Regions from separate parts of the Erwinia sp. AnSW2-5 genome, predicted to be linked through region 1. Evidence: predicted binding sites of a transcription regulator. Region 1 holds the regulator's gene; each other region holds the start of a gene.

The links. Region 1 encodes PurR, which represses purine synthesis genes. Its sites were predicted from a motif close to CANGCAAACGTTTGCNTG; they were not measured.
Region 2: the regulator PurR is predicted to act here: its motif matches at 6,449-6,466, upstream of glyA (serine hydroxymethyltransferase).
Region 3: the regulator PurR is predicted to act here: its motif matches at 5,488-5,505, upstream of ACFL9S_RS13760 (NCS2 family protein).
Region 4: the regulator PurR is predicted to act here: its motif matches at 4,334-4,351, upstream of tusA (sulfurtransferase TusA).

What each region holds. Positions count from the first base shown of each region.
Region 1 covers NZ_JBJGXA010000023.1:47,094-54,569, forward strand. Annotated here, with positions in the region: gene ACFL9S_RS16000 (MATE family efflux transporter) at 1-34, opposite strand, end outside; gene ACFL9S_RS16005 (riboflavin synthase subunit alpha) at 317-982, shown strand; gene cfa (cyclopropane fatty acyl phospholipid synthase) at 1,033-2,181, opposite strand; gene punC (purine nucleoside transporter PunC) at 2,495-3,706, opposite strand; gene punR (DNA-binding transcriptional activator PunR) at 3,820-4,752, shown strand; gene purR (HTH-type transcriptional repressor PurR) at 4,749-5,774, opposite strand; gene ACFL9S_RS16030 (YnhF family membrane protein) at 6,081-6,158, shown strand; gene ACFL9S_RS16035 (C40 family peptidase) at 6,201-7,076, opposite strand; gene ACFL9S_RS16040 (Grx4 family monothiol glutaredoxin) at 7,462-7,476, shown strand, end outside.
Region 2 covers NZ_JBJGXA010000034.1:79,250-86,725, reverse strand. Annotated here, with positions in the region: gene suhB (inositol-1-monophosphatase) at 1-716, shown strand, start outside; gene ACFL9S_RS20240 (nickel/cobalt transporter) at 780-1,781, opposite strand; gene ACFL9S_RS20235 (DUF1007 family protein) at 1,772-2,392, opposite strand; gene csiE (stationary phase inducible protein CsiE) at 2,552-3,820, shown strand; gene ACFL9S_RS20225 (3-phenylpropionate MFS transporter) at 3,821-4,957, opposite strand; gene glyA (serine hydroxymethyltransferase) at 5,083-6,336, opposite strand; gene hmpA (NO-inducible flavohemoprotein) at 6,671-7,476, shown strand, end outside.
Region 3 covers NZ_JBJGXA010000016.1:109,024-116,499, reverse strand. Annotated here, with positions in the region: gene dtd (D-aminoacyl-tRNA deacylase) at 1-278, shown strand, start outside; gene fabY (fatty acid biosynthesis protein FabY) at 338-1,276, shown strand; gene rluF (23S rRNA pseudouridine(2604) synthase RluF) at 1,290-2,162, opposite strand; gene ACFL9S_RS13765 (AsmA family protein) at 2,247-3,929, opposite strand; gene ACFL9S_RS13760 (NCS2 family protein) at 4,046-5,434, opposite strand; gene recG (ATP-dependent DNA helicase RecG) at 5,537-7,476, opposite strand, start outside.
Region 4 covers NZ_JBJGXA010000001.1:230,703-238,178, reverse strand. Annotated here, with positions in the region: gene ACFL9S_RS01010 (outer membrane usher protein) at 1-1,094, opposite strand, end outside; gene ACFL9S_RS01005 (fimbrial protein) at 1,335-1,868, opposite strand; gene ACFL9S_RS01000 (O-antigen ligase family protein) at 2,436-3,947, shown strand; gene tusA (sulfurtransferase TusA) at 4,015-4,260, opposite strand; gene ACFL9S_RS00990 (7-cyano-7-deazaguanine/7-aminomethyl-7-deazaguanine transporter) at 4,467-5,132, shown strand; gene ACFL9S_RS00985 (DcrB family lipoprotein) at 5,299-5,859, shown strand; gene iolE (myo-inosose-2 dehydratase) at 5,917-6,813, opposite strand; gene ACFL9S_RS00975 (sugar phosphate isomerase/epimerase family protein) at 6,858-7,476, opposite strand, start outside.

The DNA.
Region 1 (7,476 bases):
ATAACTGACGCGCCTCTAAGAGGTACTTCTGCACACATACACCTTTTTATTTTTCCGCTATGTTTCGCGCCGGTTTACTGCAACGCGAAATCCATTGGGGAGCTGAATGATGAAAGACACTGCTGAAGAAATAAACGGCATTTGCGATGATGCCAGCAGAGCAGGCGGTACATTCTAGTGTCAGTGCTAGAAATAGCCAATCTTCTGATAAAAGAATCGCTCTTTATGTCACGCAATTAAACTGTACTTTATTTGGTTTTGTTGCGTTGCCAGGGCAAACTAACTGCAGCGAAAACACATTGATTGAGGCAAAGCTATGTTTACCGGTATTGTGCAGGGCACCGCGGAGGTGCTGGACATTGACGAAAAACCTAATTTTCGTACCCACGTTATCAAAATGCCGGAGGCATTATTGCCCGGGCTGGAACTGGGGGCGTCCGTTTCCCATAATGGTTGTTGCCTGACGGTGACAGAAGTTGATGGCGACCGCGTTAGCTTTGATCTGGTAAAAGAAACGCTGCGTATTACCAATCTGGGTGATCTGAAAGTCGGTGATACCGTTAACGTTGAGCGTGCCGCAAAATTCAGCGATGAAATTGGTGGTCATTTGATGTCTGGTCATATTATGACCACTGCTGAGATTAGCAAAATACTGACTTCGGAAAATAATCGCGAAATTTGGTTTAAACCGCAGGATGCCAGTCAGATGAAATATATCCTGCATAAAGGATTTGTTGGCATCGACGGTATCAGCCTGACGGTAGGCGAGGTGACGCGCACAAAATTCTGCGTTCATCTGATCCCCGAAACACTGCTGCGCACCACTCTCGGCAGCAAACGCCTGGGGCATCGTGTGAATATTGAGATCGACCCGCACACGCAGGCGATTGTGGAAACCGTTGAGCGCGTTCTGGCTCAGCGTGAAGCATCATTACTGGCCGCCGCAGCCAGAGAGCAGCAGGCGGAGAGTCCGAAAGCGTAATGTCATAAAAAGGGGCGACATGACGTCGCCCCTGCAGAATGTGATATCACCTAGCGCGCAACGCGCAGCCCGCCTTGTTTACCGCGGGTAAATACCACCTGCCAGAGTTGAATATCTCTTGCACGAAACGCACCCGCACAGGCATTCAGATAGTACGTGAACATCCTTTTGAAACGTTCACCGTATTTGTCCGAAAGCTGTGGCCAGGCGCTAATAAAACGCTGATACCAGTGCATCAACGTGACATCATAATCAGCCCCAATATTGTGCCAGTCCTCCATCACGAACCAGGGTTCACTGGCTGCGGCAATATGACGCACCGATGGCAGACAGCCATTAGGGAAAATGTATTTGTCGATCCACGGGTCAACATTATTGTTGGTTTTGTTGGCACCAATGGTATGCAGCAGAAATATCCCTTCAGGTTTCAGATTACGGTTTACCACATCAAAATAGGTGGCGTAATTCTTCGGCCCAACATGCTCAAACATCCCGACAGAGACGATGCGGTCGAACTGCTCGGACAGATCGCGGTAATCCTGAAGCAAGATCGTGACATCCAGCCCGTCACAGCGTTGTTGCGCCAGCTTCTGTTGCTCAGCGGAAATGGTCACTCCCACCACGCGGACGCTAAAGTGACGCGCGGCATATTCCGCCAGACCTCCCCAGCCACAGCCAATATCCAGCAACGACATACCCGGCTCCAGCTGAAGTTTTTTGCAGATTATCTGCAATTTGGCTTCCTGCGCCTCTTCCAGCGTATGGGCTTCTTTCCAGTAACCGCAGGAGTATTGCATGTAAGGATCGAGCATGCGGGTAAAGAGATCGTTACCCAGGTCATAATGCTCTTTGCCGACAATCCACGCGCGTTTGCGTGACTGCAAATTAGTGAGGCGAGAAGCCACAACACGTAATGTGTCGCGGAAATGACGGGGGATTTGCTGATCTAACTTTGACTGTAGCACCCGCTGGAAAAAGATATCCAGGCGTTCGCATTCCCACCAGCCATCCATATAACTTTCACCTAATCCCAGCGATCCTTCCTGCAGAACGCGTTTAAAAAAATCGGGGTTGGTGATCTGGATATCCCAGGGACGGGAACCATTGATTTCGATACTGGCCTGACTCAACATTTCCTGGACGATTCGATACCACGGGTTGTCATCCAGGCTCACTTCTTCAATACACGATGAACTCATAGCTTCTCCATCACCCTGTGTGATTAAAACCTGAGAAACAGAATCGTCAATTTCTACAGGCCGGTGAGAGCACTTACGGCGAATGCCGCAGTCTGATATCCGACGTTAAAAAAGAGGTTTGATGCGAAACTGGCAGCGGTCGTAACGTAGTCACGCGGAACAACTCCATGACAACCCTGTCAGGATCCAACAGTGGACGACGGCAAAACGCCATCGTCCACTTAAAAATGTTGTTAAGTTGTTATTTTATAGTGCGCTGAAAAGTATATGCCCACACAAGGTAATATTCAACGCATTATTGTTAGGGCGCTAACTAAGTGTTTTCACAGGACTCTACCTGGCCCGGTGCATTCAGATGGGCCTGTTTTTGCTCCGCCGCGCGCTGGACAACGTAGCCAACGACAGCGAGGACAATCGTTCCTGCCATCACCAGCGTGGTGGTGTGCAGCGGGGATTCAATCCATGTTGACACTGCCAGGCTGGCGAAGAAGCAGAGGCCGAGCTGCAACATATTCTGCAAGGCTGCGGCTTTACCGGTTGCCTGGGGGAAGGGCAGCAACGCACTGGACACCACAACTGGATAGATCGCACCATTTGCCATCGCCATTCCACAGAACGGCAGCAGCAATGCAAACAACGAAGGTTGCGGCTGCTGAGAGATAAAGTAGAGCGCGAGAATGCTGACACTGTAGAAGGCCAGCAGCCATGGCAGGAACTGACGCCCGGCAAAGTGGTTCAACAGCGCGCGGCAGCCAAACCCGCCGATCAGAAACGCTGCTGTTTGCGGAACATAACTGAGTCCAATATCAGCAGGGGATAAACCGAGGTTACCCAGAATGAACGGTGAACCGGTGAGCCAGGCGAAAAAACTGGCTGAACATGCCGCGTAAATTAACACGTTACCGCTGTAAACAGGCGACTTCAGCAAGGTGAGGAAGCCGGGTGCGCGAGGCTTAACGGCGACGTGGTCGTCTGCCGGGCGCGACGATAAGCGTAATGTCGGGATCAGTAGCGCGAGACTGACCAGCAACAGGACAACAAAAATAGAACGCCATGAAAAATGGTGCAGCAGCCAGGCACCCAACAGGGGAGCCAGCGCTGGCGAGAGGGCGACCAGGGGCATAATGGTGGCAAAGACACGGTTAGCCTGCGGACCCGTGTAGCGGTCAACCACCAGAGCCTGCCAGCTCACCGCCGCTGCGCATACCCCCACGGCCTGAACAAAGCGAACGACCAGCAGCCAGAACGCCGACTCCACCCACAGCATGGCCGCACAGCCAATGGCGAAGAGACTCAACCCCATGAGCAATACAGGTTTACGGCCGATGCGATCGGACAACGGGCCCCAGACCAGCTGCGCGCAGGCAAAGCCGGCGAGGAAGATGCTCAGACTGGCGCTGATGGCACCTGCCTCGGTGCGCAGATCTTGTTGCATCACGCCAAAAGCGGGAAGGTACATATCGGTAGCAAGAAAGCCCAGCATGCTGAGCAGCGCAAGGTAAATCATAAATCCTTTAGAACGCATAGTTTTTAACTCTTATTAGACAATTTTTTTACGCGTGCAGTGTAATCGCGTGCTGACCAGCCTGTGAAACGCTAATATTCGTGGGTTGCAGTGAAAAATATTGAAGGCAAACTATGTGGTCTGAACATTCTCTTGAAGTGGTTGACGCGGTGGCGAGGACGGGCAGCTTCACCGCTGCGGCAGCAGAGCTTCATCGCGTCCCTTCCGCTGTCAGTTATACCGTGCGTCAGTTGGAAGCGTGGCTGGCCGTCAGTCTGTTTGAACGCCGCCACCGTGATGTGGAGTTAACGGAAGCCGGGCGGGTTTTCATTGAAGAGGGGCGTGCTGTTATCAAAAAAATGCTCGTCACCCGCACGCGCTGTCAGCAGGTGGCTAACGGCTGGCGCGGGCAAATCAATATTGCGGTCGACAGAATTGTACGCCCGGCACGCACCCGACAGCTGGTGGTGGATTTTTACCGGCATTTTCCCGACATGGAGCTGCACATCATGCCGGAAGTGTTCAATGGTGTGTGGGATGCACTGGCTGACGGCCGCGTCGATGTCGCGATCGGGGCGACTCAGGCGATCCCGGTGCGAGGACGTTTTGCTTATCGTGATATGGGAAGCCTTAACTGGCGCTGTGTGGTGAAAACGGCGCATCCGTTACTCAGCCATCAAGGGCCGTTAAGTGAGACGTTAATTCGTGAGTGGCCCTCGCTGGTGTTGGAGGACACCTCACGTGCGTTGCCGAAACGCACTACATGGACATTAGATAATCAGCGACGACTGGTGGTGCCAGACTGGGAAAGCGCGTTTGACTGCCTGCGCGCGGGGTTGTGTGTTGGGATGGTTCCGGGGCATTTTGCCCAGCCCTGGCTGCAACAGGGCGTGCTGGGAGAAGTGATTCTGACGTCATCCTTTCCCGACAGCCCCTGTTACCTCAGCTGGTCTGAACACAGCGCCTCACCGGCGCTGAGTTGGTTACTGGAGTATCTGGGCAGCACAGAAACCCTGAATGCAGAGTGGCTGAGCGAACAACCCGGTCCCTCGCTGTTGAGCGATTAACGGCGGTAGTCGCGGAAAGGACCATCGGCAACGGAACGGCGCTCAATCAGTGAAGGGTGAACTTCAATGGTTTGCGGATCTTCGCGCTTGCTGGTGATACGGTCCAGCAACATATCAAAAGCGGTTTCGCCCAGACGTTCTTTCGGCTGGTGGACAGTGGTCAGTGCAGGCGTGAAGTAGCGTGCGTTGCGCACGTTATCATAACCGATCACTGAAATATCCTGCGGCACGCGCAGACCCATTTCATCTGCTGCGCAAATCGCGCCCATGGCCATAATATCACCACCACAGAAAATGGCCGTCGGGCGCTGTTTTTGCGACAAAATCTGCTGCATGGCGCGATAGCCAGACTCAGGTTCAAAGTCACCCTGCACCAGCCATTCATCACGCAGTGTGATACCTGCTTCTGCCAGTGCTTTCAGGAATCCGGCATGGCGGCCACCGCCTGTATTACGCTCAAGCTGACCCGGAATTGCACCAATATCGCGGTGCCCACGTTCGATCAGATAACGCCCGGCCAGGTAACCGCCCTCAAAAGCATTATCAAGCACGGTATCCGTGAAATCACCGCGCGACTCGCCCCAGTCCATGACGACCATCGGAATATTACGGTTGTCTTCCAGCATGGAAATCAGCGTGTCGGGATATTCTGAACACATCACCAGCAGCCCATCGACGCGTTTCTGCGCCATCATTGACAGATAGGCCTGTTGTTTGTGCAGGTCATTGTGCGCATTGCCCAAAATCAACGTGTAGCCTTTGGCAAAGCAGCGGTTTTCTATTGCTTCAATGATCTCTGCAAAATAGGGCGCTTCACTGGATGTTGCCAGCAGGCCAATGGTTTTGGTGTGGTTGACCTTCAGACTTCGGGCTACGGCGCTGGGGGAGTAATGCAATTCTTTAATTGCAACCCATACCGCTTCGCGCGTCTCTTCGGCTACAAAGCGCGTTTTGTTAATCACATGGGACACGGTGGTGGTGGAAACACCGGCGCGCTTTGCCACATCCTTAATTGTTGCCATTAAAATCGTACTCCTGGTGTTATCATAATCTCTTGATAACTAATTGGTTAAACGTTTGCCTGGGTACAGCCATTCCTGCCCGACCAGAATTATTTTAGGTGCTGTCTCAAAGGGTCGGGAGGGGGGTGAATCGTCCGAAGAGTGACATGCAGTGCTGGCTTTTACACGTTGCCAACGGTGTTGCGCAACGTAATGAGGAATTCTAACAAGGCTGCGCACAGAAAACGAGATTTTTACGGGTAACTGTGGGAAAATCTGTTGGCTTACTAAAAACAAGGTTATTGAGGAGAGAGAATGAACACTGATATGAAAATGACTGCACTAACCGTTGTGGGTTCACTGTTGATGATTATTGCGTTTAGTTTTACCGCTGTGATGCATTAAGTTTTGCCAGGGAGGAGGAAACTCTTCCCGAACCTTCAGGCATTATCGAATCGTTTTAGGCGTCATCATCCGGCGCGCACCAATGTAGTGTTCCTGCCAGTAATCTTCGCTTAACGCACTGACCTGAATATCTTTACCGGTCCGTGGAGACTGAATAAATTTCCCACCACCCAGATAGACACCAACGTGATCAGCGGTGCCACGCCCGTTGATACGGAAGAAGACCAGGTCACCTTTCTCTAACTGATCGCGCTTAATCGAAGCCGCATCGCGCAGATGGAACATTTCATTGGCCGTACGCGGGATCTTAAACTTTACCAGATCCTTATAGGCGTACCACACCAGACCACTGCAGTCGAACCCGGTTTTCGGCGAGGTGCCACCCCATTGATAAGGTTTACCAAGCTGGCCCATCAGCTTGTTCATCGCCGTTTCACGCGCTTTCTGGTAGCGTGCGCGATGCGCTTTGCTGAGTTTGAGCGGGGCGTTGAGTGCATCGTTATCATCTTCGGCGGTTTTGCTGCCTGCACGCTGACGACCATAATGTTTTTTGTCCGCTTTTTTGCTGGCCGCAAGCTTTTTGCTCAGTGCTTTCTTTTCCACTTTCGCATTACGCACGGGGGCCGCTGCGCTGGTTTTTTTCTTCTCTTTCTCTTTCAGTTTTTTTGCCAGCAGGAGCCCGGCTGATTTAGAGGACTCTTTTTTAACAATTTCTTTGGCTTTTTTACTGGCAGGTTCTTTGATTTTTTTGGTCGAGGTGGCTTTTACCGGGCGGCGCTTACGGCGGTCATCTACACGCGCAGTGTTGCTGTCGGCTTTTTGCTGTTTTGCATTAATAGGGGTATGTGGCGATGCGTGCGCCATGTTGAAAAACAACTGGGTGAAAGCCAGTATGAAGAGCGTGATGAGTAAACGCATCGTTCCCATTAACAGTTTGTGCGCTACAAAAGACAGCAACGCGGTCAGAAAAGAGATTTCTGCGGTTATGCAGAAGGTTGGGCCAATTCTAATCTAACTTCTTAACAAAGGGTAAGGTCTTTTTTGTTTCAATAATACAGATCAAGGAAATGATGTAATATTGAGCACAATCAGCTGGTTAACTCAGCAATAAAACCGAAGCAGGTCATAACAGGTGCAGCAGTGATGATAAGAAAATGTTATTTTGTTTCCCTGTTTTGTCTATTGGTCGCATTTTCACCTTTCTCGCATGTGAAAATGTCATTTTCATCGCCAGGGCAGAATCGCTACAATAAGCAGGCTGCGCCCAGCCTACACACGATGTATCGTATTGAGGAAGATATTTATGAGTACTGTTGAA
Region 2 (7,476 bases), on a different contig from region 1:
AAGCCAGCCAGAAAGGCAGCAATGACTTTGTCACCAATGTTGACCGTGAAGCGGAACGCCAGATTATTGAAGTGATCCGCAAGTCTTACCCAAAGCACACCATCATCTCTGAAGAGTGCGGTGAACTGCCAGGCGAAGACCAGGATGTGCAATGGGTTATCGATCCGCTGGATGGCACCACTAACTACATCAAACGCCTTCCCCACTTCTGTATTTCTATTGCGGTACGCATTAAAGGCCGTACTGAAGTTGCCGTTGTTTACGATCCAATGCGTAATGAACTGTTCAGCGCCGTTCGTGGCCAGGGCACTCAGCTTAACGGCTATCGTCTGCGCGGCGGCACCGCCCGCGATCTGGATGGCACCATTTTGGCTACCGGTTTCCCGTTCAAACTGAAGCAGCACGCAACGCCGTATATCAATATCGTGGGCAAACTGTTCACACAGTGTGCTGACTTCCGTCGCACCGGTTCTGCTGCGCTGGATCTGGCCTATGTGGCTGCGGGTCGCGTAGACGGTTACTTCGAGATTGGCCTGAAGCCGTGGGATTTCGCCGCAGGTGAACTGCTGGTGCGTGAAGCGGGTGGTCTGGTGACTGACTTCGTTGGCGCGCATGGCTATATGCATTCAGGTAACATCGTTGCAGGTAACCCACGCGTCGTGAAAGCGATGCTGGCAAACATGCGTGATGAACTGAGCGAAGCGCTGAAGCGTTAATCGCACATTCGAAATAAAAAGGGGCTGACCAGAAAAAGGGTCAGCCCCTTTTTTTATGCAGCATCACGGCAAAAACATCGGCCGGATCCCGCCTGACATCGCCGGTTGCGCACTCAGCCACAGCATCGCTCCCGCAGCAACCAGCAGCACCCCGCCCGTCAACGCCAGACAGTTTACGGCCACAACGTGCCAGGCCGCAGGCCCTGTATTACGCGTTAATCGCTGCGCCAGGCCGCGCGAGATCTGTACCACCAGCGCCATGCCCGATACGGTTAGCGCCGTGCCCATCGCCATCACCAGCGCGGATAGTACACCCCAAAGATAAACCCCGATCACCTTTGAAAACAGCAACATCATGATGGCCCCCGAACAGGGACGTAATCCCATCGACAGTACCACCGCCACCTTCGTTTTCCATCCCGTTGCCTGCGACAACATTGCGCTGTCCGGCACATGCTGATGCCCGCAGCCGCAGTGTTCACTGTGCTGATGCCCTGCGGGCAAAATACGGGTGATGGTCATTCGGGCCGGTGCCGGACGCCATTGCAGCCACAGTTTTTTCAGTGCTCGCCAGCATAGCCAGAGGCCCAGGCCGCTAACCAGTAAATAGCTCCCCTTCTCCAGCCAATAGCTGCTGAGATGCATCTGACGGGAAGAGAGCTGCAACACACCCAACATTATCGTCACCAGCGCAATCGCCACAGCACCCTGAACCACGGCCGCAGCCAGCGTCAGTTGCAGGCTGGTTTTCATTTTCGTCGGATGGGTGGCAAGAAAGGTTGCGATCACCACTTTGCCATGCCCGGGACCCAGAGCATGCAATACGCCGTAGAGCAGACTGAAGCCCATTAGCGCCAGCCCGGCCTGATGAGGATCGCTGGCAACCTGTTGCAACAGCCCGGTCATCTGCTGGTGCAGATCTTTCTGCCACAAAATGCTCTGCAACAGGATTTGCGGCCAGTGCTGCCAGATCCACAGCCCTGCCGTCAGCATCAGGACAACCAGCAGCGCGAACGGCCACATCGCTCCTCTGCGCGGCACACGGCCGATGTCATTTACTGACATATCAGCGTCACCGTTTGGGCAAACTGGCGACCGAGATCCATCTCTTCCGCAGGCGCATCCGCTTTATCCAGTGACAGTGCATAAGCCTGCATGGAGGCATCCGGTTTTGGGGTGTGCAGCTCGAAATGGCATTGTGATGCCAGTTCTGCCGGGACAGTCAGTGCTTTTTCAGAGTCGTAATACATATCTACAAAGTAAGTCGGATCAAAAGTGGAAAATGTATATCGCTGGCCTTTCAGGGCCTGTGGATGCGCCAGCGGCAGAATAAACTCCAGTACCGCCTGATGTCCCTGCCGCGAAAGATGGTATTCCGGCGGAAGATTATCGAATTTTACCGGCTGTTTCTGGTGCCAGAATTCGCTGAAGTAATGCTGACCTAACACATTCGCCATCACTTCTGCCGCCAGCTTTTTCCACACCACTGAATCCGGTTTTGCCGTTCCGGCATCGTATAGCAGATCGGCAGAGGTGATTTCGTCCATCACCCAGCGCATTTTCAGCCCGGTGAGCCGATCGCCCTGATGAACCAGTGTGGTCTGCATATCGATAAAGCTGTGCGGATGCGCCAGGGCAACCGGGGAAAAGACGATTATCAGCCCTGCGGCCCCCATCGCACACCTGTTATAATGTAACAAATTAAACTCCACTCCGGTTTTTGTCGATTATTTTTGTGACCTGTCTTGAAAGCTCTGAATAAAACCGGCTCGAATGACCACAGCGCTGGCGGCTCAGGCTATTCTTAGCATAATCAATCGTTACTGGGATCACAGATGATGAGTACACACTCACTTGACATGTCTGTCCTCTCCAGCCCACAGCGCCGTTGCCACCTGCTTTTAATGCTCTGCCTGCCTGAATCCATCGTCACGGTGGAATCGGTTTGCCAGCTTAACGGTGTGGATCACGCCGTAACCCGGCAAGATATAGCGGAGGTGGCAGAGGAAATCCAGCGCTATCACCATCTTGCCATTGAGCAGGATGAACTGGGCGCGTTGCACCTTTGTGGAACGCATGTAGACCAGCGCCTGTGCCTGCTGCATAACTTACGGCGGGCATTGCGGCTGTCTCCGGGGTTTATCCACAACGACTTTTCCTCCGCCATCAAACGGCAGCTTCAGACACTGCCAGTGGATAAGGCCTTGCACGATGAGCATAATCTGGCGGCGCTGATCCAGTATTGCGCACTTCATCTGGACCGCGAGTTCAGCGCCCGCGATAGTCAATTGTTACAGGTCTGGCTGCGCTATGCTCTCGCCTGGCACTGTCAGCCGGACTTTACCGCACAGCAGATGCACTGGCTCAAAGGGAAATCCGAGTTCCCCCTGGCGCAGGCGATTGCCCGCTGCTGGAGTAAACGCGGCTATCAGGTGGACGTTAATGAGGTTGCGCTACTCGCACTGCTCTTCAGCCAGCTGCATATTCCGCAGATACACACCCCCCTCAGCGGTCATGAGCGCCAACTTATCCAGTCCGTGGAACTGTTAATTCAGCGTTTTCAGGCGTTGTCTGGCATGGTATTCAGTAATGACGCGGGGTTGAGTGCGCAACTTTATACGCATCTGGCGCAGGCGCTGGAACGTACTCTGTTTTCCATCGGCATCGATCACAGCCTGGTTGACGATATCGCCCAGCAGTATCCACGTCTGCTGCGTACCACGCGTGAGGCTATCGCCGCTCTGGAGCAGCAATACCGCGTGCAGTTCACCGATGAAGAGATGGGGCTGATTGCGATTATTTTTGGCGCATGGCTGATACAGGAAAGTGCCCTGCAGGAGAAGCAGGTCCTGTTATTGATTGGTCGTGATAGCGAACTGGAGCAGCAGGTTGAGCAGCAGCTACGTGAACTGACGCTGCTGCCACTGACGATTAAGTACCAGGATGTCGCCGACTTTCAGCGCCACAGTGCCCCGAAAGGGATCGCGTTGGTGATCACGCCTTATGCCACACCGCTGCCACTCTATTCACCACCGCTGATCCATGCTGAACTGCCGCTGGGCGAACACCAGCAGCGCAGTATTCGCCTGCTGCTGGAGTCCTGATCAGGTCACTTTTGGCCGCAGGAACAGCACAGGCACCACCAGCAGCGCCATCACCCAGAACACGCCGCCTTGCAGATGCTGGAACAACACACCGCACACCATGGTCATCAGAGCAATACCGCCGCCCATCGCCAGCGCGGAGTAGACTGACTGCAGGCGGATCACCTCGCCGCCGTCGCGCGCAGCGATAAAGCGCATCGCCGCCAGGTGACAAATGGTAAAACTGCCACAGTGCAGGATTTGTGCGGCGACCAGCCAGCCCAGCTCCGTGGACGACGCCATCATGCTCCAGCGTAAAACAGCGCACACGCAGGAGAGCAACAGCAGATCGCGCGCGCTCCAGCGGCGGAACAGTTTGTTGCTGGCGGCAAACACCACGATTTCAGCCACCACGCCAAGAGACCACAAATAGCCCACAATGCTCGACGAGTAGCCTGCCTCCTGCCAGTAAATAGCACTGAACCCGTAATAGGCGGCATGCGCCCCCTGCATCAGCGTCACGCACAGCAGGAAGCGCCAGACGGCGGTTTCACCGAGCATCTGCTTCCACTGCGCCCAACCGCTATGCTCGGTTTGTTTTTCCGTCCCCAGTGGCATCACCGCCGGGCGCAGCATCATACCTGCGATCATCGCCCCGCATCCGACACACAGCAGCATCAGGATGGCGTGATAGGAAAAGTGCGTCACCAGCACACCGGTCAGCGCCGAGCTGATCACAAACGCCAGGGAACCCCATAATCGCACCGGACCGTAAGGCAGAGCGATCTGGCGCTGCCAGGTGGAGGCCAGCGCATCGCTCAACGGCACCAGCGGCGAGAAGAACAGATTGAACCCGACCATCACCAGCAGCAGCCACACCCACTGGGAACCCGCCCAGAAGCCTAATGCAAACAGCAGCGTCAGCGACGCCAGCAGGCGCAGGACGCTAATCAGTCGTGAAGGGTTGGTGACGCGTGAGGCGATAAGCAGGCTACCGGCAAAGCGGGCAATCATGCCGCAGCCCAGCAGCAGGCCAATTTTTTCCGGTTGCAGGCCGCTGTCTTTTAGCCAAACGCCCCAGAACGGTAAATAGACGCCATAGGCGAAGAAATAGGTGAAGTAGCTGAGTCCAAGCCAGTACGTGGAGCGTATCGTCATTTTCCCTCCGACAAAGTGGAGGCTAATGTACACCGCTGCATTGGATAAAAAAATAGCGGGACACTTTCGTGTCCCGCTATTTTATTCTCGCGATCTCAGGGAAGAGAAGGCAGGGGGCTATTCATTTATGCGTAGACCGGGAAGCGTGCACAGATTTCCAGAACCTGTTTCTTCACGCGCTCGCTGACGCCTTCATCATTGATATTGTCGAGAATATCGCTGATCCAGCCTGCCAGTTCGCGTACTTCTGCTTCTTTGAAGCCGCGACGGGTCACTGCCGGGGAGCCGATACGAATACCTGAAGTCACAAACGGGCTCTTCGGATCGTTTGGCACGCTGTTTTTGTTCACGGTAATGTTGGCACGGCCCAGGGCTGCGTCCGCTTCTTTACCGGTCAGATTTTTGTCTACCAGGTCCAGCAGGAACAGGTGGTTATGTGTACCGCCAGAGACCACGTTGTAGCCGCGTGTCAGGAACACGTCTACCATCGCTTTAGCGTTTTTAGCCACCTGCTGCTGGTAGGTTTTGAACTCAGGCTCCATCGCTTCTTTGAACGCGACAGCTTTACCCGCGATAACGTGCATCAGCGGGCCGCCCTGGCCACCAGGGAAGACAGCAGAGTTCAGTTTTTTGTACAGATCTTCGTCACCGCCAGCCGCCAGGATCAGGCCGCCACGTGGACCCGCCAGGGTTTTGTGCGTGGTTGACGTTACGATGTGCGCATGAGGCACCGGGCTAGGGTAAACATCAGCCGCGATCAGACCGGCAACGTGCGCCATATCAACAAACAGGTAAGCGCCTACAGCATCTGCGATTTCACGCATTTTTGCCCAGTCGCACACGCCAGAATAAGCAGAGAAACCACCCACGATCATTTTCGGTTGGTGTTTTTTCGCCAGCTCAGCCATTTCGTTGTAATCGATTTTACCGGTTTCGTCGATGCCGTAAGGGATAACGTTATACAGTTTACCAGACAGGTTCACCGGAGAACCGTGAGTCAGGTGACCACCGTGTGCCAGGTTCATACCCAGAATGGTATCACCCGGCTGCAGCAGCGCGGTGTACACAGCGAAGTTAGCCTGAGAACCTGAGTGCGGCTGCACGTTGGCGTAGTCTGCACCAAACAGCGCTTTAGCACGGTCGATGGCCAGTTGCTCAACGATATCCACATACTCACAACCACCGTAATAGCGTTTGCCCGGATAACCTTCAGCGTACTTGTTAGTCAACTGAGATCCCTGAGCCTGCATGACACGTGGGCTGGTGTAGTTTTCTGAAGCAATCAGCTCGATGTGCTCTTCCTGACGCACTTTCTCCTGCTCCATCGCCTGCCATAAATCGGCATCGTAATCGGCAATGTTCATTTCACGTTTTAACATCTGCATCTCCTGGCTCAACTGACTTGCAATAATGAATGCCCCCCACCGGGGAACGATGGGCAACAGTTTAAACTGTTTATGCACCTGTTGAATAGCTTCACGACCGCCTTTTTACGCAAACGATTGGCTTCAGATATGGCAAGGGTTAGTTACGTTTTATTTCAAGAGCCTGATAAGGAATTCTCCTCATCTGACAGATGCTGTTTTTTCAACAAGACCGTACATAACGTGCGGAGACAATACCCTCTGGCTCTAAAGGTGTATTTACAGCACGACGCGTTGCGCATAACATGCATTTAAAATACATGTTTAAATCCCTGCTAAGGAGCACACCATGCTGGACAGCCAAACCATTGCCATCGTTAAATCCACTATCCCCGCCGTTACTGCAATCGGCCCTCGTCTGACCTCACATTTCTATCAACGGATGTTTGCTCACAATCCTGAGCTGAAAGACATCTTCAATATGAGTAATCAGATTACGGGTAATCAGCCGGAAGCGCTGTTTAATGCCATCTGCGCCTACGCCAGCAATCTGGATAAACTGGCCGCATTAGGCCCGGCCGTAGAGAAAATCGCCCAGAAGCACACCAGTTTTGCTATCCGTCCCGACCACTATCCGATCGTGGGTGAGCATCTGCTGGCGAGCATTGATGAACTGCTGCATCCGGGTGAAGACGCGCTGGCAGCATGGGGTAAAGCTTACGGCGTGCTGGCAGGGATTTTTGTTCAGCGTGAAGAGCAGATTTATGAAGCGACAGAGGAGAAAGTGGGCGGCTGGCGCGGCGGTGAGCGCGAATTTGTTATCAGCGAGATCGTCCCGCAGAGTTCAGTGATCAAGAGCTTTACCCTGACGCCCGTCGATGGCCAACCGGTCGCAGACTATAAAGTCGGGCAGTATCTGGCGGTATGGGTGAAAGACCCCGCTTTCGATAATCAGGAGATCCGCCAGTATTCCCTGACGCGCGCGCCCAATGGCCGCGACTATCGTATTGCCGTGCGCCATGAAGAAGGCGGCGTCATGTCCAGCTGGTTGCATCAGCAACAGCCCGGCCAGCGCGTCCATCTGGCGCCCCCTGCCGGGGATTTCTTCCTTGATATTACGGCTGAGACGCCGGTAACGCTGATATCTGGTGGCGT
Region 3 (7,476 bases), on a different contig from region 1:
TCTTCGGCGACGAAAACGACAAGATGAATCTCAACGTGCAACAGGCGGGGGGAAGTGTTCTGGTTGTGTCGCAGTTCACACTGGCGGCTGACACCAAAAAAGGGATGCGCCCGAGTTTTTCCGGCGGTGCTGCACCGGCGGATGCTGAAAAACTGTATGAGTATTTCGCTGCCTGCTGTCGTGATAAAGGAATAGCCACGGAAACCGGGCGTTTCGCCGCTGATATGAAAGTGGCGTTGATTAATGATGGTCCTGTGACCTTCTGGCTGCAGGTTTGAAGCAGCTAGCCGAGCGGCAAAGGAATGGCCTGGCGGGACCAGAAAGAGAGAACCATTTTATGTATCACCTCCGCGTGCCAGAAACTGCAGAAGAGTTAGATACCTATTACCAGTTCCGCTGGGAGATGCTGCGTAAGCCATTACACCAGCCGATGGGCTCAGAGCGTGACGCCTGGGATGCGCTGGCACATCATCAGATGGTGGTGGACGAACAGGGCAATCCGGTGGCTATCGGTCGGTTGTATATCAATGCCGATAACGAAGCGGCCATCCGCTTTCTCGCCGTGCATCCGTCTGTCCAGGGCAAAGGGTTAGGAACGCTGGTGGCGATGACGCTGGAGTCTGTTGCGCGTCAGGAAGGGGTCAAGCGTGTGGTGTGTAGCGCGCGTGAAGATGCGGTTGATTTCTTCTCTAAGCTTGGCTACCTCAATCAGGGTGAAATCACAGCGCCGCAAACCACGCCGGTGCGCCATTTCCTGATGATTAAGCCGGTGGTGACACTGGATGATATTCTGCACCGCGCCGACTGGTGCGGACAGTTGCAGCAGGCCTGGTATCAGCACATTCCGCTGAGTGAAAAGATGGGTGTGCGCATTCTGCAGTACACCGGTCAGAAATTTATCACCACCATGCCGGAAACCGGCAATCAGAATCCTCACCACACCTTGTTTGCCGGAAGCCTGTTCTCACTGGCGACGCTCACCGGTTGGGGGCTGATCTGGCTGTTGCTGCGTGAACGTCACCTTGGCGGGACGATCATCCTGGCCGATGCCCATATTCGTTACAGTAAGCCGATTAGCGGCAAACCAGGTGCGATTGCAGACCTCGGGTCACTGAGTGGCGACCTCGACCGTCTGGCGCGTGGCCGTAAGGCGCGTGTGCAGCTGGAGGTGGAACTGTTTGGTAACGATGAGTCGGGGGCGGTGTTTGAAGGGGTGTATATCGTGTTGCCCGCCGACCCGGACGGCCCGTTAGAGCAGGGCGGGTGCGGCGGTTAATGAGAAAGTGGCCTTAGCGGCCCTTTTTCTTGCGGCCTGGCTGGTCAAAACGCTTGCGGCCTGCCGGGCTGGCGGGCGCTTTATCGGCGGCTTTCGCTCCGCCAGATACGGGCTTCTTCGCGGCCGCTTTTTTTGCCGGTGCTTTCTTCGCGGATTTGTCTTCGGAGGAGGAGTCCTCAATCAGCTTAAACAGTGCGATCAGCTCATCGTCAGTCAAATCACGCCATTCACCCAGCGGTACTCCCTTCAGGCTGATGTTCATAATACGAACACGTTCCAGCTTGGTAACCTCGTAGCCAAAGTGCTCGGCCATACGGCGAATCTGGCGGTTCAGCCCCTGTACCAGCGTAATACGGAAGACAAACGGGGCTTCTTTCTTCACTTTACATTTTTTGGTGACCGTACCGAGCATCGGCACGCCCGCACCCAGACCGCGAATAAACTCTTCGGTCACCGGCTTGTTGACGGTCACGATGTACTCTTTCTCGTGGTCGTTACCGGCACGGAGGATCTTATTGACCAGATCGCCGTGGTTGGTGAGTAAGATCAGCCCCTGAGAGTCTTTATCCAGGCGTCCAATAGGGAAGACTCGCTTGCTGTGGTTAACGAAATCAACGATGTTGTCGCGCTCGCCATCTTCCGTGGTGCTGACAATACCGACAGGCTTGTTCAGCGCAATCAATACCAGATCGTCTTCGTTACGCGGCTCAATAAGCTGACCGTTCACTTTCACCACATCGCCGGCAAATACCTGGTCACCCACCGAGGCACGCTTGCCGTTAATAAAAACATTTCCCTGTTCGATGTAACGATCGGCATCGCGGCGAGAACAGATACCGCTCTCGCCAATGTATTTGTTAAGACGAATGGATGAGTTAGTCAGCATAGTTCCCCCGTAAAAAAGCGGACTATACCTTACCCGCGTGAGGTTGCGAAGCCCGGACGGGGCAGATATTGCCCCGAACGAGAATTACTGTGCGCCAGCGACCTTGCCTGCCTGCATTGTCTGCTGCACCGATTTATCGCCTGCCGTTACCGTCAGCGCGCCATTGGCGGAAGATCTCAGCGACTGTGCCGCTGACAAATTACCCTGCAACTTCAGCTGGAGATTACCGTTACCTTGTAATGGCACCTGTGACCAGCCCCAGTCATGCAGCACATCCACGGGTACCTGGCGGCCACTCAGTGTCAGCGACAGCGCACGTTGCGGTTGCTGGCTGACCGTCGCCAGGCCTTCCAGCATGCCTTCATGGCTGAAAGCACTCATCTCCGTCACGTTAATGTTGTTATCCCCGGCATTAAGGGCCAGCGAGGGATGACGCAGGTCGACACGGTTAAATGTGGCTTCGGCGGCATTAACGCTCAAATCGCCTGACCAGATGCCCCACTGATGTTGACGCGCCATCAGCAGATGGTTACCCGTACCGTCCAGTGACGTCATCTGGAACGGGAAGTCCGGATTAATATCGATAATCAGGTTGCGGTTAGCGCTGAATTTGGTCACCTCAACGCTCGCAAGCCAGGAGGGTAGAGGTTGCATCCAGTGATCACGCCAGTTAAGTGGCAGGGTATATTCCAGTCCGGCGATCACCAGTTCATCCAGCGTCAGTTTCTTGTCACTGCGTGTCCAGTTTCCCTGTGCCCGCACCAGTCCGTTGACCCAGCGCGAGCTGAACTGCGTCAGCGCCACGCCCTGTGCGGTGAAGTCCATATTGGCAATCGGATCGTTCAACTGCATGCTGCCATTTACAAAACTGCTGGCATTCATCGACAGTGAGCCGTTATCACTTTCCCAGTCGCCATTGCTGACATTCAGGTCTTTTAAGGTCAGATCGAGATCGGTGACAGCCCAGTCTTGTCCTTCAAGGCGAGCATCGGTCACGTCAACACGGTCAAAGTGCATCGCCGGAAGTGCGCGCAGCGGCTGCATGAAATCGCTGAGGTTTTTATCACTCTGAAGACGGATGCTGTTCAGGCGTAGATTGGATACCTGCCAGATGCCTTTCATATCGCGCTGTGCGCTAGCGGTGACGGATCCCAGCGCCACATCGGCGCCAAGATTACTGAATATCAGCTGCTGTCCTTTCAGACTGCCCTGAATCAACACGTTGGAGGCAGGAATACCTTGCAGCGTCAGCGAACCCGCGCTCATCTGGAAGCTGGCTTCTTTGCCAAGTAGCTTTCCGGCTTCCGGTTTCCACGGCATCACACCGCCGTCAACCCGTTGCGCCTGTAACGGCCATTCACCCTGATTGCGGTTTAACGCCATCTGGCTGAGTTGCAGACGGTCGGCTTGTAATGAAAGAGGCGCGCTCTTATCGCTGAGGTTGAGCGTTCCCTGCTCAAGACGAATGCTGGAGAAATGGAGTGGATTACTGAACTGGATCAGCCCAAGCCCGAGATTGACGCGTTTAGCCACCAGCGTGGCGGGCTGGCCTTTACGGCCGAAGGAGACAGTGTTTAACAGCAGATGGCTGGGATCGGAAAAGTCATGCTCCATCTTACTGAGCGACAGTTGATAGTCGCTGTCGGCACTGACCTGACGGCCAATCCAGCCTGCGCCCCATTGGGTTTGCAGCAACACATAAAGGGCAACTATCACCAGCAGCAGCAGGAGCAGCAGGGTGAGTAACACTTTGCCGAAGAACTTCATCACATCCATCCCTATGAATTCTGGTAATGGATTGTTATGCCTGATTTATCGCCGTATCTCAACCTGTCCCGGCTTCGGGCGGAATTAAACCGCCCGGACCCAGGACAGGGAATGGTTTATTTTTCCTGTGGGAAAACCAGATTCAGAATGATGGCCGTGATACCACCTGCGGCAATGCCGGAGGAGAGCAGCGTTTTCAGCCAGTCAGGGGCAAATTGTAAAATCAGCGGTTGCTGCGATACGCCCAGACCGACAGCTAACGACAGCGCGATAATCATAATCGCACGACGATTCAGCGGCTCGCGCGACACAATGCGCACGCCGGAAGCGGCGATAGTACCGAACATCACGATGGTGGCACCGCCGAGGACGGGCTCAGGAATATGCTGCACAAAGCCACTGACCGCCGGGAACAGGCCGAGCACGATCAGCATCAGTGACACGACAAAACCGACATAGCGGCTGGCCACGCCCGTTAACTGGATCACGCCGTTATTCTGCCCGAAGCACGAGTTGGGGAAGGTATTAAACAACGCCGAAACAAACGAGTTAAGGCCATTGGCTAACACACCGCCTTTCAGACGCTTCATATACAGCGGGCCGCTGACAGGCTGTTCGGACACATCAGAGGTGGCAGTGATATCACCAATGGTTTCCAGCGAGGTCACCATAAACACCAGCATCAATGGGATCAGCAGGTTCCAGTCGATCCCCAGCCCATAATAAAACGGGGTCGGAATGGTGATCAGCGCAGTATTTGCCGGGGTGGTATTCTCCGGCAGCATGCCCATCGCCCAGGCCAGCAGGTAACCTACCGCCATTGCAATCACCAGCGATGCAACGCGCAGATAGGCGTTACGCTGGCGATTCAGCAGAATAATCACTGCCAGCACAGCACCCGCCAGCAGCAGATTTTTCGGCGCACCAAAGGTGTGATCGTTCATCGCGGCAAAACCACCGCCGATGGAGGTCAGACCGACCTGGATAAGCGACAGGCCGATAATCATCACGACAATACCGGAAACCAGCGGGGTGATAACGCGGCGCGCCAGATGCAGTACGCGTGACAGTGCCATCTCCGTGCAGGAGGCCAGCATCAGCGTGCCGAAGAGGGCTGCCATCATCGTCGGAACGTCAGCACCGCCGTTTTTCAGCGCCAGGCCACCCATAATCAGTGGCGTAACAAAGTTGAAGCTGGTGCCCTGAATCGACAACAGACCTGAACCCACCGGTCCCCAGGTTTTGATCTGCAGAATGGATGCCACGCCGGAAGCAAAGAGGGACATGCTGATAATATGCTGCGTATCCTGCGCAGGCAGGCCAAGCGCCTGGCAAATCAGCAGTGCCGGGGTAATCACGGCAACAAACATCGCCAGCAGGTGCTGACAGGCCGCAAACAGGGTTTGTGGTAACGGCGGACGATCTTCAAGACGGTAAATCAGTTCGCTCTTGCCGGTAGCAACAGGGCTACGATCAGCGGCAGCATCTTGGGTTTCAACGGACATTTTCAGGCTTTCCGGGGGCAATAAAGGTGGCGATTTTAATCTTCTTTAGCGTAAAAGCAATCGTTTGCCAACGCAGCTAACAGGAATCTGGGGCATTTATGATCAAGCGTTGGTATAGCGTTCGGTTTCCGGCAGCCAGCGCTCAATCAGTGCGACCGCCTGCTCAGGATAGTGCTGGTGGATATGGCGTGCTACGCGCTGAACTTCGGGGATCATCGCCTGGTCGCGCAGAAGGTCGGCCACTTTAAATTCAGCGTTACCGGTCTGGCGCGTCCCAAGTAGCTCACCGGGGCCACGAATTTCGAGATCGCACTGGGCAATGACGAAGCCATCGTTGCTGTCGCGTAACACCTGTAAACGCTTCTGAGCGGTTTTGCTCAATGGCGCTTTGTACAGCAGCACACAATGAGAGGCGACGGCACCACGTCCCACGCGTCCGCGTAACTGGTGAAGCTGCGCGAGGCCCAGGCGTTCAGGATTTTCAATAATCATCAGGCTGGCATTCGGGACGTCAACCCCGACCTCAATCACGGTGGTGGCGATCAGCAGGTGGATCTCACCCTGTTTAAACGCCAGCATCACCGCTTGTTTGTCCTGTGACTTCATGCGGCCATGCACCAGTCCGATGTTCAGCTCAGGCAAAGCCAGTTTCAATTCTTCCCAGGTGGCCTCGGCCGCCTGGGCTTCCAGCAATTCGGACTCTTCAATCAGGGTACAGACCCAGTAAGCCTGGCGGCCTTCGCTGCCGCAGGCACCTTTCACGCGGGCAATAATATCGGCGCGGCGTGTGTCCGGAATGGCGACTGTCGTCACCGGCGTACGGCCTGGCGGCAGTTCGTCGATGGTGGACGTATCCAGATCGGCATAGGCGGTCATCGCCAGCGTTCGTGGGATGGGCGTGGCGGTCATGATCAACTGATGTGGATGGAAGCCCTGCTCCTCACCTTTTTCCCACAGAGCCAGACGCTGGTGAACGCCAAAGCGGTGTTGTTCATCGATAATCACCAGCGCAAGGCCGTTAAACTGCACCTGCTCCTGGAAAATAGCGTGGGTGCCGACAATCATCGAGACCTGACCGCTGGCAATCGCTTCCTGCTGCGCGATGCGCGCTTTGCCTTTCTGCTTACCCGCCAGCCAGCCCACTTCCAGCCCCAGCGGAGCGAACCACTGGCGGAAATTATTCGCATGCTGCTCTGCCAGCAGTTCGGTTGGCGCCATCAGCGCCACCTGCTTGCCGTAAGCAATGACATTCAGTGCAGCCAGCGCGGCAACCAGCGTTTTACCGGAACCCACGTCACCCTGTACCAGACGCATCATCGGATAGTCGTGGGCAAGATCGGTTTCAATTTCGCGTACCACCCGTGCCTGCGCATTGGTGGGTTTGAAGGGCAGCGCTGCCAGCAGTTTTTCACTCAGGCTGTGGCGGGCCTCCATCGGCAGCGCATGATAGCGCTGTGCCCCGGCACGTACCGCCAGCATGCTGAGGTTATGCGCCAGCAGTTCTTCCATAATCAGACGTCGCTGCGCCGGATGGGTACCGCTGTCGAGATCGGCCAGCGCCATATCTGGCGGCGGACGGTGCAGGGTACGTAGCGCGTTGGGCAGGCTGATCAATCCCTGGCTCAGTTCCGGCGGCAGCAGTTCAGCGATAGCGCAGGTATCCAGCAGGGTTAATGCCTGATCGGTCAGGTTGCGTAGCGTTGCCTGGCGTATCCCTTCGGTGGTGGAGTAAACCGGTGTCAGCGTTTCCTGAAGCTCAGTAACGCTGTGATCGCCCTGCACCTTATATTCGGGATGGATGATTTCTGCGCCGCGCTGACCACGCTTTATCTCACCGTAAGCGGTGACGCGGCGCCCGGTGGCGAGGCTGTTTTTCATGCCTGCATTGAAGTTAAAGAAGCGCAGGGTCAGCACACCGCTACCATCACTGATCTGACAGGTCAGCATTCGACGGCGGCCAAACGAGATATCGCTATGCAGCACTTCACCTTCAACCGTGGCATAAATCCCCGGCAGCAGGTCGTTAATCGCATACAGTTGGG
Region 4 (7,476 bases), on a different contig from region 1:
CGCACACTCCCGGGCCGTGTCAGATAGGGAATATTGGCGGTGCTCATTACAAATTCCTGCACGCTGCCATCCTGCTCCTCGATCCGTACGTTGAGATCACCGCTGACCGCATTGTTAATATCCTGAATGCGGAAAGGGCCAGCGGCCACGGTGGTTTCATACAGAATGCGGTCCTGCTGGCTGACAATCACTCTGGCGTTGGTTTTCGCCATTCCCACCACTTCCGGTGCATAACCGCGCAGATTGGGCGGCAGCATGCTGTCGTCCGATATCAGACTCGCCCCGATAAAGTGGAAGCTGTCGAACATGCCGGAATCCAGATAGCTTTCCCCAAGCGTCAGCTTCGAACGCAGCGACGGTACGGCACGGTAGGCGTAATAACGATCCCAGCTCAGTTGTTGCTCTGTGGGCTGTCCCGACCCGGTCTCATGATGCAATCTGGCCTGCCAGTCGGCACGCAACCGCCAGCCGCCCAGGTTAATGCCGGTAGTACCGTTACCGTTAAGACTGTAGCCCCGCGTCCTCTGTTGCAGCTGTTGCTGGCTCCGCACGTTAACGTTGTAATCCAGCAGAATCCCTGGAATACCGGCATCCCAGCGCGATGGCGGGTCCCAGTCCTCTGCACTGTACTCAAGAAAATTTTGCGGAATACTCAGGTATAATGCGTTAGTCGCCAGATCGCCGCGCACTTCCATGCCCGGTATACTGTCCTCGTCGAGGCATTCGCCACCGTGCCACCACTGAAGTTCCTTCAGCGCACCCTCTTTGAACCCCAATTTATTCACCAGCGCTCTGCTGATACAGGCCTGGCTCCCCTTCGGATCATCCTCTGGTGCATGAAATTCAATCGGCTGTTCCGGCAGATCATTTTTATTCACATACACCATCATGCTGTAGGCACCCGGCATGATGTAGCCGCCACGGGAAAACTGGCTCAGGTCGATGTTCTCGCTGTCATTCACGTCCAGCACATCAGTATTGAACTGAATCTCCTCTGCCACACATTCCCCGGATATCAGCGTACCCAGCGCAAGGGAGACATATAAGTTCAATATTTTGAGTCGAGCCCGTTTTCCGGTCGATGACAATTTCATTCCCTGGCCTTATCATTTTCATTCCGTGACCAACTCAACCAGCGGATATACTTATCAATATTCCAACCATAAATGTGCCAAACAATAATAATCATCAGGCTTCTTACAAAAGCCATAGGGTAATTATCGTGAATTTTTATTATCTTTCAGGTCAGATCGTCTGAAAAAGGCATGCAGGGATCCCGCATGCACAGGCACGCCTTTATTTAAAAAAACAAAGGAGAATTGGGAATAAATCTATTAATTGTACGCCAGGGTGAAATCGGCCACGGCCTGGAAGTCACCTTCAGTAATAGTCGCTGATGCACCGTCACCCTGCATGTAGGCAGCGAATCTCAGCGTATTTCCGCCGTCACCCAGCGGTTGCGCTGGCGTTGGCGTACCCAGTTTAATCAACTCACCATTTGACTCGGTAAGCGCAATACTGGCTCCTTTCGCCTGGCCAGTAATGCCCAACAGACCTTTATTCTCTAATGACTCCTTACCAGTGAAGGTGACTTCCACTTTGTTTTTCGTTGCTGGATCACCGAATGAACAGTTCTCCAGTTTGATATCAAAGTTGCGCGGTGCAGACTTACCACTATTTTTCAGTGCGGCATTAGCAATCTGCCCCAGCTCAACGGTCTGGTCAACAGAGTCAGGTGCGATTGAACACGGAGCATCAATGATAGAACCGGAAAAAGTAATTTTACCGTGCCCCTGATCAGCAGCATTAACCATCGGCACTAAGCCGAAAACCATGGCCGCAGCCAGAATTTTTTTATTAAATTTCATGATTTAAACTTCCCAAATATAAATGATTGCAAAAAGGCTATGCAGTTCAGAAAGAACAGGGACCTGAAATGTATAAAAAAACCACAACACTAATATGATTGAATAATTTTATTAGAAGGAAAAACATGCACAGGTCCTTGTGCCGAAGGCGATGATGTCAAATAAAATCATTTTCAGGAAGAGATTTTTCTTATAAAGATTACAATAAAGATTTTAACCTCGCGAATTAAAACTGCTTAGCATAAAAACGAAACATTAAAACGCAAAAAACACAATCGCGACATAAAAAACTAAAGCACTAGAAATAAGAGAATTATTGAATTTAAAAAGTAAAAAAACCACATAAACAACTGGTATCATTACTAAAATCGCGCACCTGAAGCGGTAAACCTGTTGCACAGTGCAGCACCATAAAATAAGTAAAAAGGAAACACGTTGGTTTTTTATATTAATGCGCTGACAACCTGTGCCGTGTCTCTAGGGATGCTTATATTCTGGTTTTGGCGTACCACAAATACACGCAGCCTCACGATCACTCGCGCCCTTACCTGCTTCACCGCCGGAATAATGGTGCTCGCGGTGCCGCTGGCGTACACCACAGACGTTCGCTTTGCGCACGCCGCCTGGCGCATTGCGACGGTTATCAGTGGACTCGCGCTATTCTTTTCGTTGCTACAACTTCGCTGGTGTCGCGGTACCCTGCTGGTGGCAGTTTACGGCGGATTGCTCCTTATCACCGTTGAGGCTGTCATTGCCACACAGCAACTGCTTCGCCCCCTCAGTGCCTGGGTGCCGATGTACAGCGGTCGAATCTATGGCACCTTCTTTCAACCCAACGTACTCGCCAGCTTTCTGGCTACCGGTATTGCCCTGAGCCTGGCCTTACTGCTGTTACCCAGTCTGGCCCTGTCTCAACCACGATATGAACGCCTGCGACAGGCCAGCCTTCATCTGTTACTCCTGGGGCTGTCAGCATTGTTGGTATGCATTCAGTCGCGCGCGGGCTGGCTGGGCGGTGTGGCGGCGACCCTGATCCTTTTGCGCTTTGGCCGACTCAATACTCTGCGCACTACCGCCGCTATAGCCGCTGTGGTCGCCGGAGTGATACTGGGGGCTAGCTGGCTGTATTCAGGCCAGTCGTTGCTTCCGCTGACTGACCACACCTTCAGCAATCAGGCTCGCTGGACCATGCTGCGCGACACGCTGGCAATGATTGCCGACAAACCCTGGCTGGGCTGGGGATATGGCGGGTTTGAGTATGACTTCCAGCATTTTCGCCTGAATCAATCCCCTCCCGTTTCCATCGTCGAAATCGCCCGCCATCCCCATAACGAAATATTGTTTTGGGTCGTTGAAGGCGGCTTGATAACGCTGGTCGGCGTCATATTGATTTTATATGGCCTGTGGACCCTCGTCCGCCAGGCCATCAGGCGGGATCGCCTGGCGCTGGCGTCTGACGGTCGCCTGGCTGGGGTGCCGACGGCGCTGTGTATCATCGCCCTGCCTATGGCTATCCATACCCAGCTGGAGTTTCCGTTTTATCTTTCAACGTTGCATTTTGTCGTCTTTCTGCTGCTGCTCGCCGCGGCAGATCGCCTCAGTGAGGGGGCCATTCACAGCCATCCTCTGCCAACCGGATGTCACCCCCTTCTGCCGGGTGTGATGGCGGCTATGGCACTCAGCATTGCCCTGCTGGCCGGCTTTGCCATCCGTGGGCAGCAAGTACTGAGGGAAGTGGAAAGTTTCGCTATGGAAGATGTCACGCCATTAAAAACGTTACCACCACTGTCACGCCTGATACTTCAGGAGCGCATTACCTTTGATGAACAAGTGGGCGGTCTGATGAGATATAACCACACGCAAGATGAATACCTGCTGGAAGATTATCGCGACTGGGCGCAAGACTATTTGCAACGGCGTATCGATAAGAACGTTTACGCCAGTCTGATTCAGGTGTTACATCACCAGAAGCAGCACGACACTGCCGGGCGTTATCGACGGGAAGCCGCCCTGCTTTTTCCTCAAGATGCGCGCTTTGCTTCAGCCGCAGAGACGGAGCCTGGTGGCTACGGAGGGTGATCAAGGCTCATGAGTCAGGCTGGCCGTCTGTCGCGGTCAGCCTGTACGAACAGCGATGGGGGGATCCCTACATTCCTTTCTTTAGCAAAAACTGGTAAGGCAGGACATCGGTGTTCTGTGCCACCAGCGTATGCTCCATAAAACGGCAGAAACCCGGGATATCGCGCGTGGTAGCCGGGTCATCAGCGATAATCAACAGGGTTTCACCGTCCTGCATATGGCGCACGGTCTTGCGCACCATCATCACCGGTTCCGGGCAGCGCAGGCCCAGCGCATCAAGGGTCTGGTCGGGATTGGCGAAAAGGTCGCTCATGATATTCTCAGTAATTATGTAACGGACGGCGCCTATTTTAGCGCCAGTCGGTGCGCGTGCAAGGATTGCCTGCAACGATAACGTTTGCGCTAAAATTAACCATTGCATTAGCAGGTCAAAACGGTAATATGCCGCGAATTCGCCTGAGCGAAACACAGACAAATTTTCATGGGTTCCCTCACCCCAATCTAAAAAGGCTTACAACAATGATCGCTTTTTCTACGCGTCAGCGCACCCACGCGCTGGTCTGGCTGTCCCTTTTCCATTTGCTGGTGATCACCTCCAGTAACTATCTGGTACAGCTACCGGTGGCATTCTTTGGCCTGCACACCACCTGGGGCGCTTTCAGCTTCCCGTTTATCTTCCTGGCGACTGACCTGACGGTACGGATTTTCGGTGCCCCACTGGCACGACGCATTATCCTCGCTGTGATGATCCCGGCTCTGTTTATCTCCTACACCATTTCCGCCCTGTTTTATCAGGGTGAATGGCAGGGCCTTGCGGCGCTGAAAGAGATGAATCTGTTTGTTGCCCGCATCGCCTGCGCCAGCTTTATGGCCTATGCGCTCGGCCAGATCCTCGATATCCACGTGTTCAACCGCCTGCGCCAGAAAGCCGCATGGTGGGTGGCTCCGGCGGCGGCGATGTTCCTCGGTAATATCAGTGATACCCTGGCCTTCTTCTTTATCGCCTTCTATAAAAGCCCGGACCCGTTTATGGCGACGAACTGGGTTGAGATCGCGCTGGTGGATTACAGCTTCAAGGTCCTTATCTGCATGGTGTTCTTCCTGCCTGCGTACGGCGTCCTGCTGAATGCCGCGTTGAAACGATTAGCAGAGAAATCCAATAGCACCCGCGTCAACTTCGGTTAATCTGCATTCAATAATCATTACTTAAATCATTACTTACCCCAGTCATTCAAGCTGCAGCCAACACAGCTGCGGCCTGAAGTATGAAGGGTAGAAGTTGCTTTTAGCCGCTGAATACGATTCTATGAATGCCTGAAAACTCTACGCGACTAATGTGAAAGGAACCCTGATGCGTAACTTACTGAAATATGCCGGAATCGCGCTGCTGGTAGCTGGACTGACTGCCTGTGATGGCAAGAAAGACGAGAAAGCCGCCGCCGATGACAATGGCGTCAGCAGCAGTCAGTCCAATCAGAATGTCACTCTGATGGATGGCAAACTGAGCTTCACTCTGCCGGCAGGTATGTCTGATAAGAGCGGTAAGCTCGGTACTCAGGCGAACAATATGCACGTCTATGCGGATGAGTCAGGCCAGAAAGCGATCATCGTGATTGATGGTGAGAGCACTAACGAAGGGCTGGATGTGCTGGCAGGCCGTCTGGAAGCGCAGCAGCGTAACCGCGATGCACAGCTTCAGGTAGTGACCAACAAAGCGATTACCGTGAAAGGCCAGCCGTTACAGCAGCTGGATACCGTGATCTCTGCCAATAACCAGTCTTCATGGTCTTCTGTGGTTCTGGGTAAAGTCGATAATAAGCTGCTGACACTGCAGATCACACTGCCAGCGGAAAACCAGCAGCAGGCGCAGACCGAAGCCGAAAGCATTATCAGCACCATTCAGCTGAAATAATCTGATGGCGTAAAAAAGCCCCCCGCGCCTCTGGCGCGGGGGGCTTTTTATTGGCAGTTACAGCCCGGCATGTTCGCGAATATACTTGCGTGCTTTTACCGCATACTCGAACGGGTTAGCCAGCGCGGGGTCCTGCTCCGCTTCCACCACCATCCAGCCTTTGTAGCCGAAATCGTCGAGAATTTTAAACACCGGATCAAAATCAATCACGCCATCACCCGGAACGGTGAAGGTGCCTTTCTTCACGCCATCCAGGAATGACAGCTTCTCGCTTTTCACCTGTGCCACAATCTCATCACGCACGTCTTTCAGGTGCACGTGGTTAATGCGCGGCAGATATTTGGTCAGGATAGCCAGCATAGCTTCCTGAGACCCTTCAGAGTAGTAAGCGTGGCCCGTATCGAACAACAGATAAACATCATCGTTGGTCTCAGCCATAAAGCGATCCACCTCGGCGGTAGTCTGAATACCGGTGCCCATATGGTGATGCAGACCGACGGTCATGCCCTTCTCAGCGGCCAGTTTCGCCAGCTCGTTATAACCTTCTACGGTCAAACGCCACTGTTCGTCGGTGAAGTGAGGCTTCTCTTCCAGTACCGCTTTGGTGGTACCCTGGATGCTCAGGCTCTGCTCTGAACAGCCAATGACTTTTGCCCCCATCGCATGCAGAAAATCACGATGGTTGATGAATTCATCAATGGTTTTGGCTTTATCGCCGTTGGCAAAGAAGGTGCTGAACCAGGCATTGACGATCTCGATGCCACGGATGTCTAGCATCGGCTTCAGCACAGCCGGATCGCGCGGGTACTTGCTGCCCACTTCACTGCCGGTAAAACCGGCCAGCGCCATTTCACTGACGATCTGCTGGAAGGTGTTCTCGCTACCCAGCTCAGGCATGTCATCGTTGGTCCAGCCGATCGGTGCAATAGCCAGTTTGACGTTATCTTTGTTCATGGTATTACCTCAGAGATTCACCGGGCGGCCACCGCCGCCCTGCTTTATTTTCTCAGCAGTTCACGCTCGATCAGTTCGCGCGTTTCCACTGCCTGACGATTCATTTTTTCCGGGTAGCCGAACAGTGAAGCGGCAATAATGGACTCGCCACCCACTTTGAACGTACGGTTAGCAAAGTCCATATCACGCAGCGTCTGGAACAACGTCTGGAAATCGACTTCCCCTTCGCCCACACCCACATGCTGGTGAATCGTGGCGTCAACGCCAGGCGGGTTCACAATATAGCGGCAGTGTTTGGTGTGGTTCATGGTGTCGGCGATCAGCACGTGTGACAGGTCAATACTGGAATATTCCAGCATGCTTTTCACATCCCCTTTCCCTTTGTCGTAGAAGAAAGTGTGCGGCGCGCTGTACAGATACTTGACGTTCTCACTGCGGAACGATTTCACCATGTCGGCGGTTTCGTTGCTCTCTTCGCAGAAATCCCACGGATGGGACTGGATTTCGATGCGAATACCTTCACGTTCGACGATAGGCAGCAGCTCTTCCATTGAGCGATAGAACATCTCTTCGCAAATTTCAGGCTCGTTCGGGTTACCCGAAAGCTCGGTATTAATTACCTGCACACCGGTTTCAACCGCGATTTCAATCATGCGTTTCCAG